3 regions of the Agromyces sp. NPDC060279 genome follow, and region 2 is predicted to be linked to each of the others. Evidence: predicted binding sites of a transcription regulator. Region 2 holds the regulator's gene; each other region holds the start of a gene.
The links. Region 2 encodes HspR, which represses chaperone genes until heat shock. Its sites were predicted from a motif close to AAGTTGAGTCNNNNNGACTCAACTT; they were not measured.
Positions count from the first base shown of each region.

Region 1: a site for HspR is predicted at 1,750-1,774, ahead of ACFWE1_RS13270 (ATP-dependent Clp protease ATP-binding subunit). Genes of this name have one in related genera too.
Region 3: a site for HspR is predicted at 1,626-1,650, ahead of ACFWE1_RS05835 (Hsp20/alpha crystallin family protein). Genes of this name have one in related genera too.

Region 1 is NZ_JBHXBK010000004.1:133,349-137,826, forward strand. It holds gene ACFWE1_RS13270 (ATP-dependent Clp protease ATP-binding subunit) at 1-1,734, opposite strand, end outside; gene ACFWE1_RS13275 (hypothetical protein) at 2,648-3,016, opposite strand; gene ACFWE1_RS13280 (LysR family transcriptional regulator) at 3,244-4,173, opposite strand; partial or broken gene ACFWE1_RS13285 (EamA family transporter) at 4,440-4,478, shown strand, end outside.
Region 2 is NZ_JBHXBK010000001.1:1,737,762-1,742,239, forward strand. It holds gene clpS (ATP-dependent Clp protease adapter ClpS) at 1-117, opposite strand, end outside; gene ACFWE1_RS08265 (DUF817 domain-containing protein) at 158-1,063, opposite strand; gene ACFWE1_RS08270 (class I SAM-dependent methyltransferase) at 1,060-2,223, opposite strand; gene ACFWE1_RS08275 (hypothetical protein) at 2,297-3,043, shown strand; gene ACFWE1_RS08280 (heat shock protein transcriptional repressor HspR) at 3,064-3,480, opposite strand; gene ACFWE1_RS08285 (DnaJ C-terminal domain-containing protein) at 3,483-4,469, opposite strand.
Region 3 is NZ_JBHXBK010000001.1:1,233,904-1,238,381, forward strand. It holds gene murQ (N-acetylmuramic acid 6-phosphate etherase) at 132-1,037, shown strand; gene ACFWE1_RS05835 (Hsp20/alpha crystallin family protein) at 1,140-1,574, opposite strand; gene ACFWE1_RS05840 (methylated-DNA--[protein]-cysteine S-methyltransferase) at 1,697-2,209, opposite strand; gene ACFWE1_RS05845 (hypothetical protein) at 2,294-3,406, shown strand; gene ACFWE1_RS05850 (DUF1905 domain-containing protein) at 3,495-3,782, shown strand; gene ACFWE1_RS05855 (alpha/beta hydrolase family protein) at 3,815-4,478, shown strand, end outside.

The DNA.
Region 1 (4,478 bases), on a different contig from region 2:
CTCGTCCTCGAGGGTCGCGAGGCGCTCGCGCTCCCCCTCGGTGAGGCGGTTCACGGGGATGCCGGTGGCGCGCGAGATCACCGCGGCGATCTGCGCCTCATCCACCGTGGTCCCCTGAGCCTGTCGAAGGGAGTCCTGGCTGGTTCCCTGAGCCTGTCGAAGGGACTCGCTGGTTCCCTGAGCCTGACTGGTTCCCTGAGCCTGTCGAAGGGAACTCGCCCCCACCTCGTCCAGCTTCCCCTGCACCTTCGCGATCTCGTCGCGGATGCGGGATGCCTCCTCGTAGTGCTCGGCGGCGACCGCGGCGTTCTTCTCGGACTCGAGCTCGGCGAGCCGCGCCATGAGCGCGGGCACGTCGGTCTTCACACCGAGGCGGAGGCGCAGTCGCGCGCCGGCCTGGTCGATCAGGTCGATCGCCTTGTCGGGCAGCACCCGGTCGGGCAGGTAGCGGCTGCCGAGTTCGACGGCGGCGCGCAGCGCGTCGTCCGTGTACTCGACGCCGTGGTGCTCCTCGTAGGCGGGCTTCAGGCCGTGGAGGATGCGCACGGCGTCCTCGATCGAGGGCTCGCCGACGCGCACCGGCTGGAAGCGGCGCTCGAGGGCGGGGTCCTTCTCGATCTGGCGGTACTCCTTGAGCGTGGTCGCCCCGATGAGGTGCAGCTCGCCGCGCGCGAGGCGCGGCTTCAGGATGTTGCCCGCGTCCATGCCGCCCTCGCCCGCGCCTCCGGCGCCGACGACGGTGTGCACCTCGTCGATGAAGACGATCAGCTCGCCCCGGTGGGCGGCGATCTCCTCCATCGTCTTGGTGAGGCGCTCCTCGAAGTCGCCGCGGTAGCGGGTGCCGGCGAGCATGCCGGGCAGGTCGAGCGCGATGACGCGCTTGCCGAGGAGGGCTTCGGGCACCTGCTCGTCGACGATGGCCTGCGCGAGGCCCTCGACGATCGCAGTCTTGCCGACGCCCGCCTCGCCCACGAGCACGGGGTTGTTCTTCGTGCGGCGGGAGAGAATCTCGATGGTCTGCTCGATCTCGTCGGCGCGGCCGATCACGGGGTCGAGCTCGCCGTTGCGGGCGCGCTCGGTGAGGTCCATGCCGAACTTGTCGAGCGTCGGCGTGCTGGTCCCCTGAGCCTGCTCGTTGGTTCCCTGAGCCTGTCGAAGGGAATCCTCGTCAGTGCCCTGTCGAAGGGAATCCTCCACCCCGTCCCGCATCGTCTGCGTCAGGGCCTCGGCGGTGACGCCCGCGCGGGCGAGCACCTGTCCGGCCGGGGCATCCTGACCCAGCACGAGCGCGAAGAAGAGGTGCTCGGGGTCGATGTAGGTCGCGCCAGAGGAGCGCGCCACCTGGTAGCTGTGGAACAGCGCGCGGGAGGCCGAGGGCGTGATGGTCGCGGCGTCGCGCCGCTCACCGAGCTCGTCGAAGGGCACGTCGCCGGATGCGGGCAGGCGCGCCTCGGTCGCGGTGATGATGCGCTCGGGACTCGCGCCGACGCGGCGGATCGCCGCCTGCACGCTCTCGTCCTCGACGATGACGCGCAGGATGTGCAGCGCGTCGAGCTCGGTCTGGCCGCGCTCGAGGGCGAAGCGTCCCGCCTGCTGAAGAATGCTCTGGGTGCGGGCCGTCAGGAACCGGCTGAGGTCGATCGACCGCGCCTGACGGGCCTGCTCACCCGCGAGGTATCGGGCGAGGAACTCGTCGAACGAGCTCGCGCCGGCCTCGTTGAAGTCGTTGGGCACCTGGCCTCCTGGTTGAAGTTGAGTGTGGTTCGCTCAAGTTCAACACCGTGGGGCGGGAGGTATTCCCCAAACCCGGAGTCTCCGTTCGGCGACCGCACCTCACTACAGCAAGCCGCGCGGCCGACCATCCCCAGAACTGGGCCATGTCTTTCGGCTGGCAGTGGCTCGTATGCCACCTCTTGCTTGAGATACTTCGCGGTATGGCACAAACGGAAGATCCACTCGACGTAGAGAGGCTCGAATCGCGGCTTGCGGTACGCGCGGGCACGGTGAAGTCACCGAAGGTGAGGACAACCAAAAGGCAGCCACAGCCGTTCGCCCCATCGCATCCTCTGACATCTGAGATGTCCGCTTCAGACCTCGCCGAAGCCGTCCGTACCCATATTCGCGAAGCGAAGGAGTACGCGCGATGGCGGAGGACTCGATGGAGCCAGTTAGCCACAGCTTCCCAGGTAGTCGTGTTTGCTCTCTCAGCGACCGCGACGATCGCAACCGGGTTTGCGAATCTCTCCTGGCCAGCGAATCTCGGCTTCGTCGCCGCTGCGCTCGTTACAACTGCGTCCGCGCTCGAGCCCTACTTCAACTGGCGCGCCAGATGGGTTCTTGCTGATGAGAGCCTCGCGAGGTGGCACGCGTTGGAAGACAGCCTCTACTTCTACGTGGCTTCCACTCCCGCGTCGGAACTTTCGACTTCGAGAATCCTGGACTTGCAGGAGCAGAACCGACAGATTTGGGCGGACTTCAGCTCGGACTGGGTCAGTGCACGTCGAGGCGGTTCGGCACCGCAAAGGTAGCCTCTTCCAGCGTGAAATCGCACGAAAGCGCATTCACCACAGCACCGGCTTCGCCACTGCGGACGCCTTCGAACCGCCAGCGCTACAGACGACTTCCACGCCACAGGAGCCTCGGTCGGTCATAGAGCCGGCAACTCCACCGACACGTATCTACCGACCTGCTCGTCACCGCCTGAGGCATCCGGCTCGAGCGTGGCGCGCAGGCCGGACGCGATCGTGACCTCGACCGGCAGCGAGGTGGCGCATCCGGTCGACCAGTCGTCATCGCTCGCGACGACCGTCAGGCAGACGGCCCTCCCCTGCGGGTCGTTCGCCTCCGAGGCGAAGTACTGCGTTCCGATCGAGTCCTCGCCGAGGTAGCGAATGGTGTCCTGGTAAATCGTGTCGGGGAACTCGACGAAGGAGGGCGGCTGGTCTGCGGCCTGCTGCTCGCGGTCGAAGATCGCGAGGTCGAGCGGCGACGAGGAGCATCCAGCGAAAGCCGCCACGACCGAGACCGCAGCGGCGGCACCGAAAGCAGCTTGACCCAGGCGACGAACCCGCGTTCTCGATGACCGGGGCATGCGGACCTCGCACTTACGAAACGGACGATATGCTGCGATTCTGCTGGATCATCAACGCGGCCACAAGAGGCATCCCAGATCCAGCGTGCGCAGCCCGAACAGGGCCAATCGGCTCGAACCGCCATCGAGTTCAGTCCAGGGCCTGGAATCCTCTACGCCGCACCGCGCGCATCTACCACCGCCCGCACTCCCTCCAGCACCACCTGCAACGCGGGCGAGTCCGCCTGACTCCGCCGGTGCACGGCCGACACTCCCCGGGTCGACGCGGGCTGCGTGGTCGGGATCGCGACGAGGTCGGGATGCAGCGCCGGCCGCCCCATCCGCGGCACCAGCGCGACCCCGAGCCCGGCGCGCACGAGCTCCAGGTGGTTCTCGAACTCCATCGATTCGTGCACGATGCGGGGCGCGTTCGAGACGCCGTCGAACAGTCGCCGCAGCCACTGGCGGCAGATGGTCGAGTCGAAGGTCGCGATCCAGTCCTCGTCCGCGAGGTCGGTCGGAGTCAACGAAGCGGCGGCGGCCAGCGGGTGGTCGCGGCGCAGGATCACGTCCGCGACATCCGTGAACAGCGGCGTCTCGACCAGGTGATCGGGCATCGCGAGCGCGACGCCGCCCCAGCGGTGCACGATGCCGAGGTCGCGCTGGCCCGACGCGACGAGCGCGATCGTCTCCCAGGGCTCGCTCTCCCGCAAGGGCACGCGCAGCTCGGGGTGCTCCGCCCGCAGCTTCGGCAGCACGTCGACGAGCAGCCCGCGCACCGCGGTCGAGAACACGCCGATGCGCACCTCGCCGACGACCGGTCCGCGATCCGCGGCGGGACCGCCCGCGAGGTGCAGATCGGCCTCGATCCGTTCGAGCTCGGCGAGCACCGTCGCCGACGAGGTCACGAGCTGGCGACCGGCATCTGTCAGCACCACACCGCGCCCCGCCCGCTCGAGCAGGGCGACGCGCGTGCCGCGCTCGAGCCGCTTGATCTGCTGCGACACCGCCGAGGGCGTGAATCCGAGCGCGTCGGCGGCCGCCGCGACGCTGCCGTTGGTGGCCACAGCGCGCAACGCGACCACGGCTTCGAGATCGATCATGCACGGATGCTACCGAATCATCCGTCCGACTCGTCACCACGGCTTCCGATCGCCGAATGGACGAGATTCGTTCCATGACCGTGACCTGGAACGAATCTCTTCCATCCAGAGAACGGAGAACGCGAAAATGCGGCGTGCCCCCGGCTGACCATGCACGAACGCTACCGAATCATCCGCAGAAACCATCGCTGGTGTTTCCGGATGCCGTGCGCTGAACTCGGAGGATGACGCGACGAGACATGCTGCTGGCCGCCCTGGTGGCGACGATGTGGGGCTTCAACTTCGTCGTCATCGACTGGGGCATG
Region 2 (4,478 bases):
CAGGTTCACCGGGTCGTCCCACACGATGGCGCGCCAGGACCGCGCGGCGCCCTCGCGGGTGGCGCGGTCGAGGTCGACGTCGAACTCGACGACGGTGGCTTCGAGGATCCCGGTCACGCCTCCAGCCTGACACGATGCCGCCGGGCGCGCACCCCCGTCAGCGCCCAGCCGGGGCATCCGGCTCCCGCGGCCGGTACACGAACGTCACCAGCACCACCGAGATGATCATGAGCAGGAACCACGACACGAGCTTCGAGGCGGAGACGGGGTGCCAGCCGTCGAGCTGGTCCGGGTACAGCCACGCCCCGCCCCAGGTCGCGATGTTCTCCGCGAACCAGATGAAGAGGGCGACGAGGCCGAACGCGACGAGCAGCGGCATGCGGTGCACGCGCCGCCACACCCGGAAGTGCATCATCGCCGGCCACCACAGCACGACCACCGCGGCGAGCAGCACCCAGCGGAAATCGACGATGAAGTGATGCCCGAAGAAGTTCGCGTAGATCGCCGCGGCGACGATCGCCGTCAGCCAGCGGCGCGGATAGCGCGTGAAGCGCAGATCGAAGAGCCGATAGACGCGCACCATGTACGAGCCAACGGCCGCGTACATGAAGCCGGAGAACAGCGGCACCGCCCCGATCCGGAGCACCCCGTCGCCGTCGTAGCTCCACGAGCCGACATCCGTCTTGAACAGCTCCATCGCGGTGCCGGTGAGGTGGAACAGCACGATCACCCACAGCTCGCGGCCGGTCTCGAGGCGTGTGGCGAGCATCACGATCTGGATCGCGACGGCCGCCAGGGTCAGGGCGTCGTTGCGGGCGAGCCAGGCGTCGTCCGGGTACCAGAGGCGTGCCGCGACGATGACGGCGAGCAGCGCGGCACCGAACACGCAGGCCCAGGCCTGCTTCGCGCCGAACACCAGGAACTCCAGCAGCTTCGCGCGCGCCCCGTGCTCGGGTGCGCCCGCGAGCAGGCGGTGCGCGGCGGCGTCGATGCGCTGCTCGACGGAGGTGAGGCGGCGCGGATCGGGCCGCTCGTCGTCGGCCGGCTGCCCCGCGTCCGTCACGCGCCCCGCCGGGATGCCGTCACCGTGAACTTCGCGTTCCTGGCGATCTGCCGCGTCGGGCCGACGAGCCGTTCGAGCAGGGGGCGGTAGCGCAGGTGCGAGTTCCAGACGCACCAGAGCTCGCCGCCGGGCGCCAGCACCCTTGCGGCCTCGGCGAAGAGGTGGCCCGCGATGCCCGTGGACAGCGCCGCGTCGCTGTGGAACGGCGGGTTCAGCAGCACGAGCGGTTCGCTCGCGTCGGCGAGGAGCTCGAGGCCGTCGGCGCGTTCGACCGCGACCCGGTCGCCGACCCCGTTCGCCGCCGCGGTGAGGCGGGCGGATGCCGCGGCCGCCGCGGAGCGGTCGCTCGCGGTCACCCGAATGCCCGGTCGGGCGAGCGCGAGCTTCGTCGCGATGACGCCGCTGCCGCAGGCGAGGTCCACGGCGGATGCCGCGTCGGGCACGGCCTCGGCGAGGTGGCCGAGCAGGAACCGGGTGCCGATGTCGACCTTCGTGCCCGCGAACACGCCGCCGTGCGCGACGACCACGAGGCCGAGCTCGTCGTGCCGCTCCCGGCGCGGCCAGCGTGCGGGCGAGGCGGCCGTCGAGGCATCCGCTCCCGCTCCACCGGGCGCCGGCCGCAGCTCGGCGCGGGCCTCGCTCGCCCGCAGCACCCGCGATTTCTGCCGCGCGAGACTCACGTCGAGGCGCGCGAACGCGCGGCCGAGCACCTCGTTCATCGCGATCGACATGTGCTTCAGGCGGCCGCCGGCGACGATCACCACGTCGGGATCGGCGTGCCGGGCGACGAGCTCGGCGATCTCATCGAGGCGGTCGAGCGAGCGCGGCAGCCGCAGCAGCACGAGCCGCGCCCCGGCGACGAGCGACGGGCCGAACGCCTCGGAGCGCACCTCGTGCGCGAGGCCGAGCCGGGCGGCGTTCTCGGCGAGCGCGCGCTCACCGGTGATCGGGTCCTGGTGGACCCGCACGTCGCGCGCGCCGAGCTCGACCGCGCCGAGCGCGAGCGCCCCGAAAGCGTCGTCGATCACGACGAGCTCACCGGGCGCGAGCGCCCCGACGGCGGCCCGGGCCTCGTCGAGGATCAGCCGGTCGGCGGCATCGGATGCCTCGAGTCCGGGCCCCTCGACGTCGGGATGCCGGCGCAGCGCAGTGAAGTCCACCTCGGCAGGCTACCCGGCGCCGACTGGGTGCGCTCTGGAGGGATCCAGTCGGGTTTGCTACCCTCGCATCCGCATGCGTCACCGCCGGTTCCCCCGCTCCACCGACCCGGCCGTCGCCCCGAACCCCGGTGCGGCGGCGCGCGAGCGACCCCGCAGCGACGACGCACGTCCGCCCGTCGCCCGCCGCTTCGCGGCCCTCTTCGCCTCCGTCGTCGTGCTGGGCACGACCGCCGGGCTCGCGCTCGCGCCGAGCTCACCGGCCCCCGACCCGGCGGCGGTCGCCCTCGTCGCCGACGGCTCGGCCGACACCGTCGCCGAGGCGGTGCAGTCGATCGAGGTGCACGACGCCGCGGTGCTGCCGGGCGTGGCCGAGGAGTCCTACGTCGCCTCGACCGGCACCGAGACGCTCGTCGCGGGAGGCACGAACGAGGACTGGGCGAAGCTCGTGCTGATCGAGGGCGACTGGCCTGTGACCGACGAGAACGTCACGTTCATGATGCGCTGGATGCGGCAGGAGAACGGCGCCGACAACTGGTGGAACCGCAACAACCCGCTGAACAACGGGCAGGGCTCCGGCGGCGGCTCGGGCCTCGGCAGCTACCCCGACCTCGTCGTCGCGGCGTACTACGCGGCGGAGAACCTGCGCTCGGGGCGCTACCCCGCGGTCGATGCGGCGCTGCAGCGGGGCGACTCGGCCGACGCCACCGCGCAGGCGATCTGGGCCTCGCCGTGGGCGTCGAGCCACTACGGCTACGGGACGCACTGGAGCTCGCGGCCGTATGACGTCATCGAGGCGCCCGCGGAGGCCTGGGGGCGCTGAGCCGGCTGCTCGCGGGCTTCTTACTCGTGCTCGAGGGGGCGCCAGACGACGAGCGCGTTCTCGCGGCGCACCCGCGTGCCGGCCTTGAGCGTGACCACCTCGCCGGCAGAGCCGGCGGCGAACACGCGGCGACCCGGCCGGTTCAGCATCTCATCGGCGAGCGCGGCCTCGAGCTCGCGCACGCGGGCGCGCAGGCTCTGCACCTCGTCCTCGAGGCCGAGCACCCGGCGGATGCCCTCGAGGCTCACGCCCTCGGCCGAGAGCTGGGCGATCTCGCGCAGCTGCACGACGTCGCGCATCGAGTAGCGGCGCGACTTGCCCGCCGTGCGGGTGGGCGAGACGAGCCCGAGCCGGTCGTACTGCCGCAGCGTCTGCGGATGCATGCCCGCGAGCTCGGCCGCGACCGAGATCACGAAGAGCGGGCTCGTCTCGTCCATCGCTAGCTCCGGGCCTTGGCGAGGAGTTCTTCTCGCGGGTCCTCGTCGGGGAGGGCGGCGGCGAGCGCCTCGACGGCCTCCTTCGCCTCCTTCGAGAGGTGCGAGGGAACCGCGATCTGCACGACGGCGAGCAGGTCGCCCGTGCCCTTCTTCGTCTCGACGCCGCGGCCCTTCACGCGCAGCACGCGGCCGCTCGGAGTGCCGGGCGCGACGCGGAGCTTGACGGGGTCGCCGCCGAGGGTCGGCACCTGGATCGTGGCGCCGAGCGCGGCCTCGGTGAACGTCACGGGCACGGTGACGCGGAGGTTCAGCCCGTCGCGTTCGAAGACCGGGTGCTTGCGCACGTGCACGGTGAGGATGAGGTCGCCGGTCTCACCGCCGTCGGGCGAGGGGTGGCCCTTGCCGCGCAGCTTGATCTTCTGCCCGTCGGCGACGCCCGCGGGGATGCGCACCGTGATGGGCTTGCCGTCGGAGGTCTGCAGGGTGATCTGCTCGCCCTTGGTCGCCGTGATGAAGTCGAGCGTGGTCGTCGCCGTGACGTCGCGCCCGCGAGTCGGCCCGCCGAAGCCGCGGTAGCCGCCCGAGGGCTGCCCGAAGCGGCCGCCGCCGAAGAGCCCGCCGAGCAGGTCGTCGTAGTCGCCGCCCTGCTGGAACGTGTAGCGCTGACCGCCGCCGCCCTGATTGAACATGCCGCCGAAGACGTCCTCGAAGCCGCCCTGGCCGCCCGCGCCGGGCGCCGTGAAGCGCGCCCCTGACCCCATCGCGCGGATGGCGTCGTACTCCTTGCGCTGCTCGGGGTCGGAGAGCACGGCGTTCGCCTCGGAGATCTCCTTGAACTTCGCCTCCGCGGCGGCGTCGCCGGGGTTCTGGTCGGGATGGTACTTGCGCGCGAGCTTGCGGTAGACCTTCTTGATCTCGCTGTCGCTCGCGTCCTTGGAGACGCCGAGCACCTGGTAGAAGTCCTTGTCGAACCAGTCCTGACTGGCCATCGGCACCTC
Region 3 (4,478 bases), 500 kb from region 2:
TTGCGCATCCACCGTAGACTCTTTACATGGCCGAGCGGATCGGCCCGACCCTCCAGGAGCCTGTCATGCCCCAGTCACCGGCGGCCGATCGCAGCGAGCCCGTTCTGGGCGCCGACGAGCTCGAGGCGCTGATGGACGAGCTCGCCACGCTCACGACCGAGCAGGCGGAGCAGCGCGGCGACCTCGACCTGCTCAGCACCGAGGAGCTCGTGCTCGCGATGAACGCGGAGGACCGCCGGGTGCCGGAGGCCGTCGCGGCGCGGGCACCGGAGATCACCAGGGCGATCGACGGCATCGTCGAGCGGATGCGCCGCGGCGGGCGCCTCGTCTACCTGGGCGCGGGCACCGCGGGACGCATCGGCGTGCTCGACGCGAGCGAGTGCCCGCCGACGTTCGGCACCGACCCCGCGCTCATCGTCGGCCTCATCGCGGGCGGCGACACCGCCATCCGCGAGGCCGTCGAGAACGCCGAGGACGACGAGGACGGCGCGCCCGCGCAGCTCGCCGAGCTCGCCGTCGGCCCCGCCGACGTCGTCGTCGGCATCTCCGCCTCCGGCCGCACGCCCTACGCCGTCGGCGGGCTCCGGTACGCGCGCGAGCGCGGGGCCCTCACGATCGCGATCGCCTCGAACGCCCCCTCGGCGATCGGCGCCATCGCCGACATCGCGATTGACGTCGTCGTGGGCCCGGAGTTCGTGGCGGGATCGACGCGGCTGAAGTCGGGCACCGCGCAGAAGCTCGTCGCGAACATGCTGACGACGATCTCGATGATCAAGCTCGGCAAGACCTATCAGGGCATCATGGTCGATCTGCAGGCCACGAACCGCAAGCTGCACGCGCGCTCGGTGCGCACCATCATGGCGCTCGCGGAGGTCGACGCCGACACGGCGAGCGAGGCGCTCGCCGCCGTGGGTGGCTCGGTCAAGCAGGCGATCCTGGTGCTGCGCACCGGCCTGCCCGCGGCCGCCGCCCCGGCCGCCCTCGACGCGGCCGACGGGGTGCTCCGCGCGGCGATCGCCGCGAACTCGGCCGCCTGAGCGCAGACGGAGCGGGGCGGCGCGCCCTGCGCACCGCCCCGCTCGTCGTCTTGCCGTTCGCGGCGCCTGTCGCCGTTCGCGGCGCCTGTCGCCGTTCGCGGCTCAGCTCGCCGCGACCTCCTTGGGCGCGTCCGCGCCGGCACCTTGGCGGACCTCGACCTTGCGCGGCTTCGCGCGCTCGGACACCGGCAGCAGCACGCTCAGCACGCCATTGTCGTAGTGCGCGCTGATCGATGCCGTGTCGATGCCCTCGCCCACGCTGAGCTGGCGGAGGAACGAGCCGCTCGGCCGCTCGTGCGCGAGCCACTTCACGCCCTCGTCGCCGCGGAGCGTGCGCTCGGCGCGGATGGTCAGCAGCTGTCCGTCGATGTCGATGTCGATCGAGCCCGGGTCGACGCCCGGAAGGTCGGCGGAGAGCACGTAGTGATCGCCGTCGCGATGCAGGTCGATGGGCATCATGCGCGGCCCCTGCCGCGAGTCGAGCATGGTCGCCGCGAGCCGGTCGAGGTCGCGGAACGGGTCCCAGGTCAGTGCCATGGGCGTCTCCTCTCACTCGTGCGGGCCGCGGGTCTGCGGCCCGAGGTTTCAGAGTTGAGTCGCATCGACTCAACACTCCCAGATTAGCACTCGACCCGGGAGAGTGCCAACGCCCGGACCGCTCAGAACAGCCGCCGCTGCGCCACCACCTCGGCGCCCTCGAGCTCGAGCAGCGTGCGCTTGCGCTCGAGCCCGCCCGCATAGCCCGTGAGCGAGCCGTCGGCGCCGACGACCCGGTGGCACGGCACCAGGATGCTGATCGGGTTGTGCCCGACCGCGCGCCCCACCATGCGGGCGAGGTTCCGGTCGCCGAGCCGGAGCGCGAGCTCGCCGTACGTCGTGGTCGCCCCGAACGGGATCTCGCGAAGCATCGCCCACACCCGGTGCTCGAACGCGTCACCGGCCGGCTCCATCGGCACGTCGAAGTCGCGACGCCGCCCGGCGAGGTAGTCGTCGAGCTGCCGCGCGAGCTCCGTCAGCAGCGGGTCGGCCAAGGCATCCACCCCCGCGCCCAGCGAGCCCGCGGCCGGCGGGTGCCAGTGCGCCGGGAAGTAGAGCCCGGCGATCCCGCCCGCGTCCGCGACGACGAGCAGCTCGCCGAGCGCGGTCGGCAGGGTGGCGTGGCGGCGGGTCATGCCCCCATTCTCGCCGCGCCGCGCCGAGCGGGAGCCCTGTCGGGCAGCGGATTTCGGACCTCTGCGCAGAGCTAGGCTGAACGGATGCCTCAGCTCCCCCGCGTCGCCGGCGCGCACCTCGTCGGATCCGTCAACCAGCCCACCGCCGAGGCCGTCTTCCGCCTCGCAGCGGGCGAGCTCGGAGCGGCGCTACCCCGCATCCCCGACGGCGAGGTGGGCGAACGCTTCCACTGGATCCTCTTCCAGGGCGCCGCGTTCGACCGGGTCGCCGGCCTCGTGCGCGCGCCCATCGACCCCATCGTCGTCGCCGGCTTCGACCTTCGCCCGCTGCTCCTCGACGGCACGGTGCCGGCCGCAGAGCTGTCGTTCGGCCCGCTCGGGTATGCAGCCGCCGCGATCGAGAGCCACGCCGAGTTCGTGCGGCTGCGGGAGGCGGGCGTCATCCCCGCGGGCACCCGCTTCCAGGTCTGCCTGCCCTCGCCGCTCGCCCCGGTGACGAGCTTCGTCGCCCCCGCCGACCGGGCCGCCGTGTATCCGGCGTACGCCGCGGCGCTCGTTGCGGAACTGCACGCGATCACGGCGGCGATCCCGGCGGAAGACCTGGCCGTGCAGCTCGACCTCGCGACCGAGTTCGCCTACCTCGAGGGCATCAGCCTCGGGGGCGGCCCCCTCGAGGCCTTCTTCGCAGCCGCGGACGGCACCGACGGCGGCGGCGACGAGGCCGACGCGCTCGTCGCCGAGGTCGCACGCCTCGCCGCCGAGCTCGCCGACGCGGTGCCGGAGGGCGCGGAGCTCGGCTTCCACCTCTGCTACGGCGACGTCGGCGAGAAGCACTTCGTCGAGCCGCAGGATGCCGGCCGCCTCGTCGCCGTCGCCAACGCGCTCGGCACGGCCGTCGCCCGGCGCATCGACTGGGTGCACCTGCCGGTGCCGATCGAGCGGACGGATGCCGCCTACGCGGCACCGCTCGCCGGCTGGGCGCTGCCCGCCGGGACGACGCCGTTCCTCGGGCTCGTGCACCACGAGGACGGAATCGACGGCGCGCTCGCCCGCATCGCCCCCGCGCGCGAGGCGCTCGCCGCCGCGGGCGTCGCCGAGTTCGGCATCGGCACCGAGTGCGGCTTCGGCCGCGGGCCCGCCGAGCGCACCGCCGGGCTGCTCGCCCTGCACCGGCAGATCCTCGCCGCCGCGCAGTAGCGCGCGTCAGGTGTCGGCGCGGGGCGCGAGCCGGGCGAGTGCGGCGCAGGGGCGGGCGCACGTCGGCGGCGGGCGCTACGCTCGGCGCATGCGCATCCGATTCGAGGCCGAGATCTACGAGTGGGCGGCCCGGCGCAACTGGTTCTTCGTCGATGTGCCGCCCGAGCCGAGCGCCGACATCTCCGAGCAGCCGCGCATGCCCCGCGGCTTCGGGGCCGTCAAGGTCACGGTCTCCCTCGGCGGCAGCACCTGGAGCACCTCGATCTTCCCGAGCGGCGGGGTCTACGTGCTACCGCTGAAGCGGGCGGTGCTCCGCGCCGAGCAGGTGGGCGAGGGCGACACCGTGCTCGTCTCGCTCGACGTGCACGACGGGTGAGGGGTGTCGGCGGCCGCGGGTAGCGTCGCCCCATGAGCGAGATCTCGGGTACGACGAGCGGCGGTGTCCCCTACACGGCGCGCGCGGCGAGGCATCCCGGCGCCCCCGTCGTCGTCGCCTGGCACCTGCTCGACCCGCCGAACACGCCGGCGGCCATGGCCGCCGCGCTCCCGCTCGCCGGTCTCGACGCGCACCTCGTCTGCCTCGGGCTGCCGCTGAGCGGGCCGCGCGCCGTGCACGACGACTTCGAGGCGCTCCTCGCCAGCGGCGTCGACCTGGTCACCGAGTTCTTCGGCCCCATGCACGAGCAGGCGAACGACGAGTTCCCCGCCGCGTTCGCCGAGCTCCACGAACGGCTCGGCGCCGACCCCGAGGCGCCCCTCGTCGTCCTCGGCGGCTCCGCTGGGGCGTCCGTCGCCGCCGAGGTCGCCGTCACCCGCGGCGCGGCACTCGGGCTCCGCGCCACCGTGCTCGTGAACCCGATGCTGCGGCTGCGACCGATGGTCGACGCGATGGCCGAGTTCCTGCCCGAGCCCTACCGCTGGACGGATGCCTCGAGCGCCGTCGCCGCCCGCATGGACTTCGTGGCCCGCGCCGACGAGCTCCGCGAGCTCGGCTCGCCGCTGCTCATCGTCGAGGGCGATGCCGACGAGGCGCCGTTCCTCGACGCGGTGCGCGCGTTCGAGCGGCTCGAGC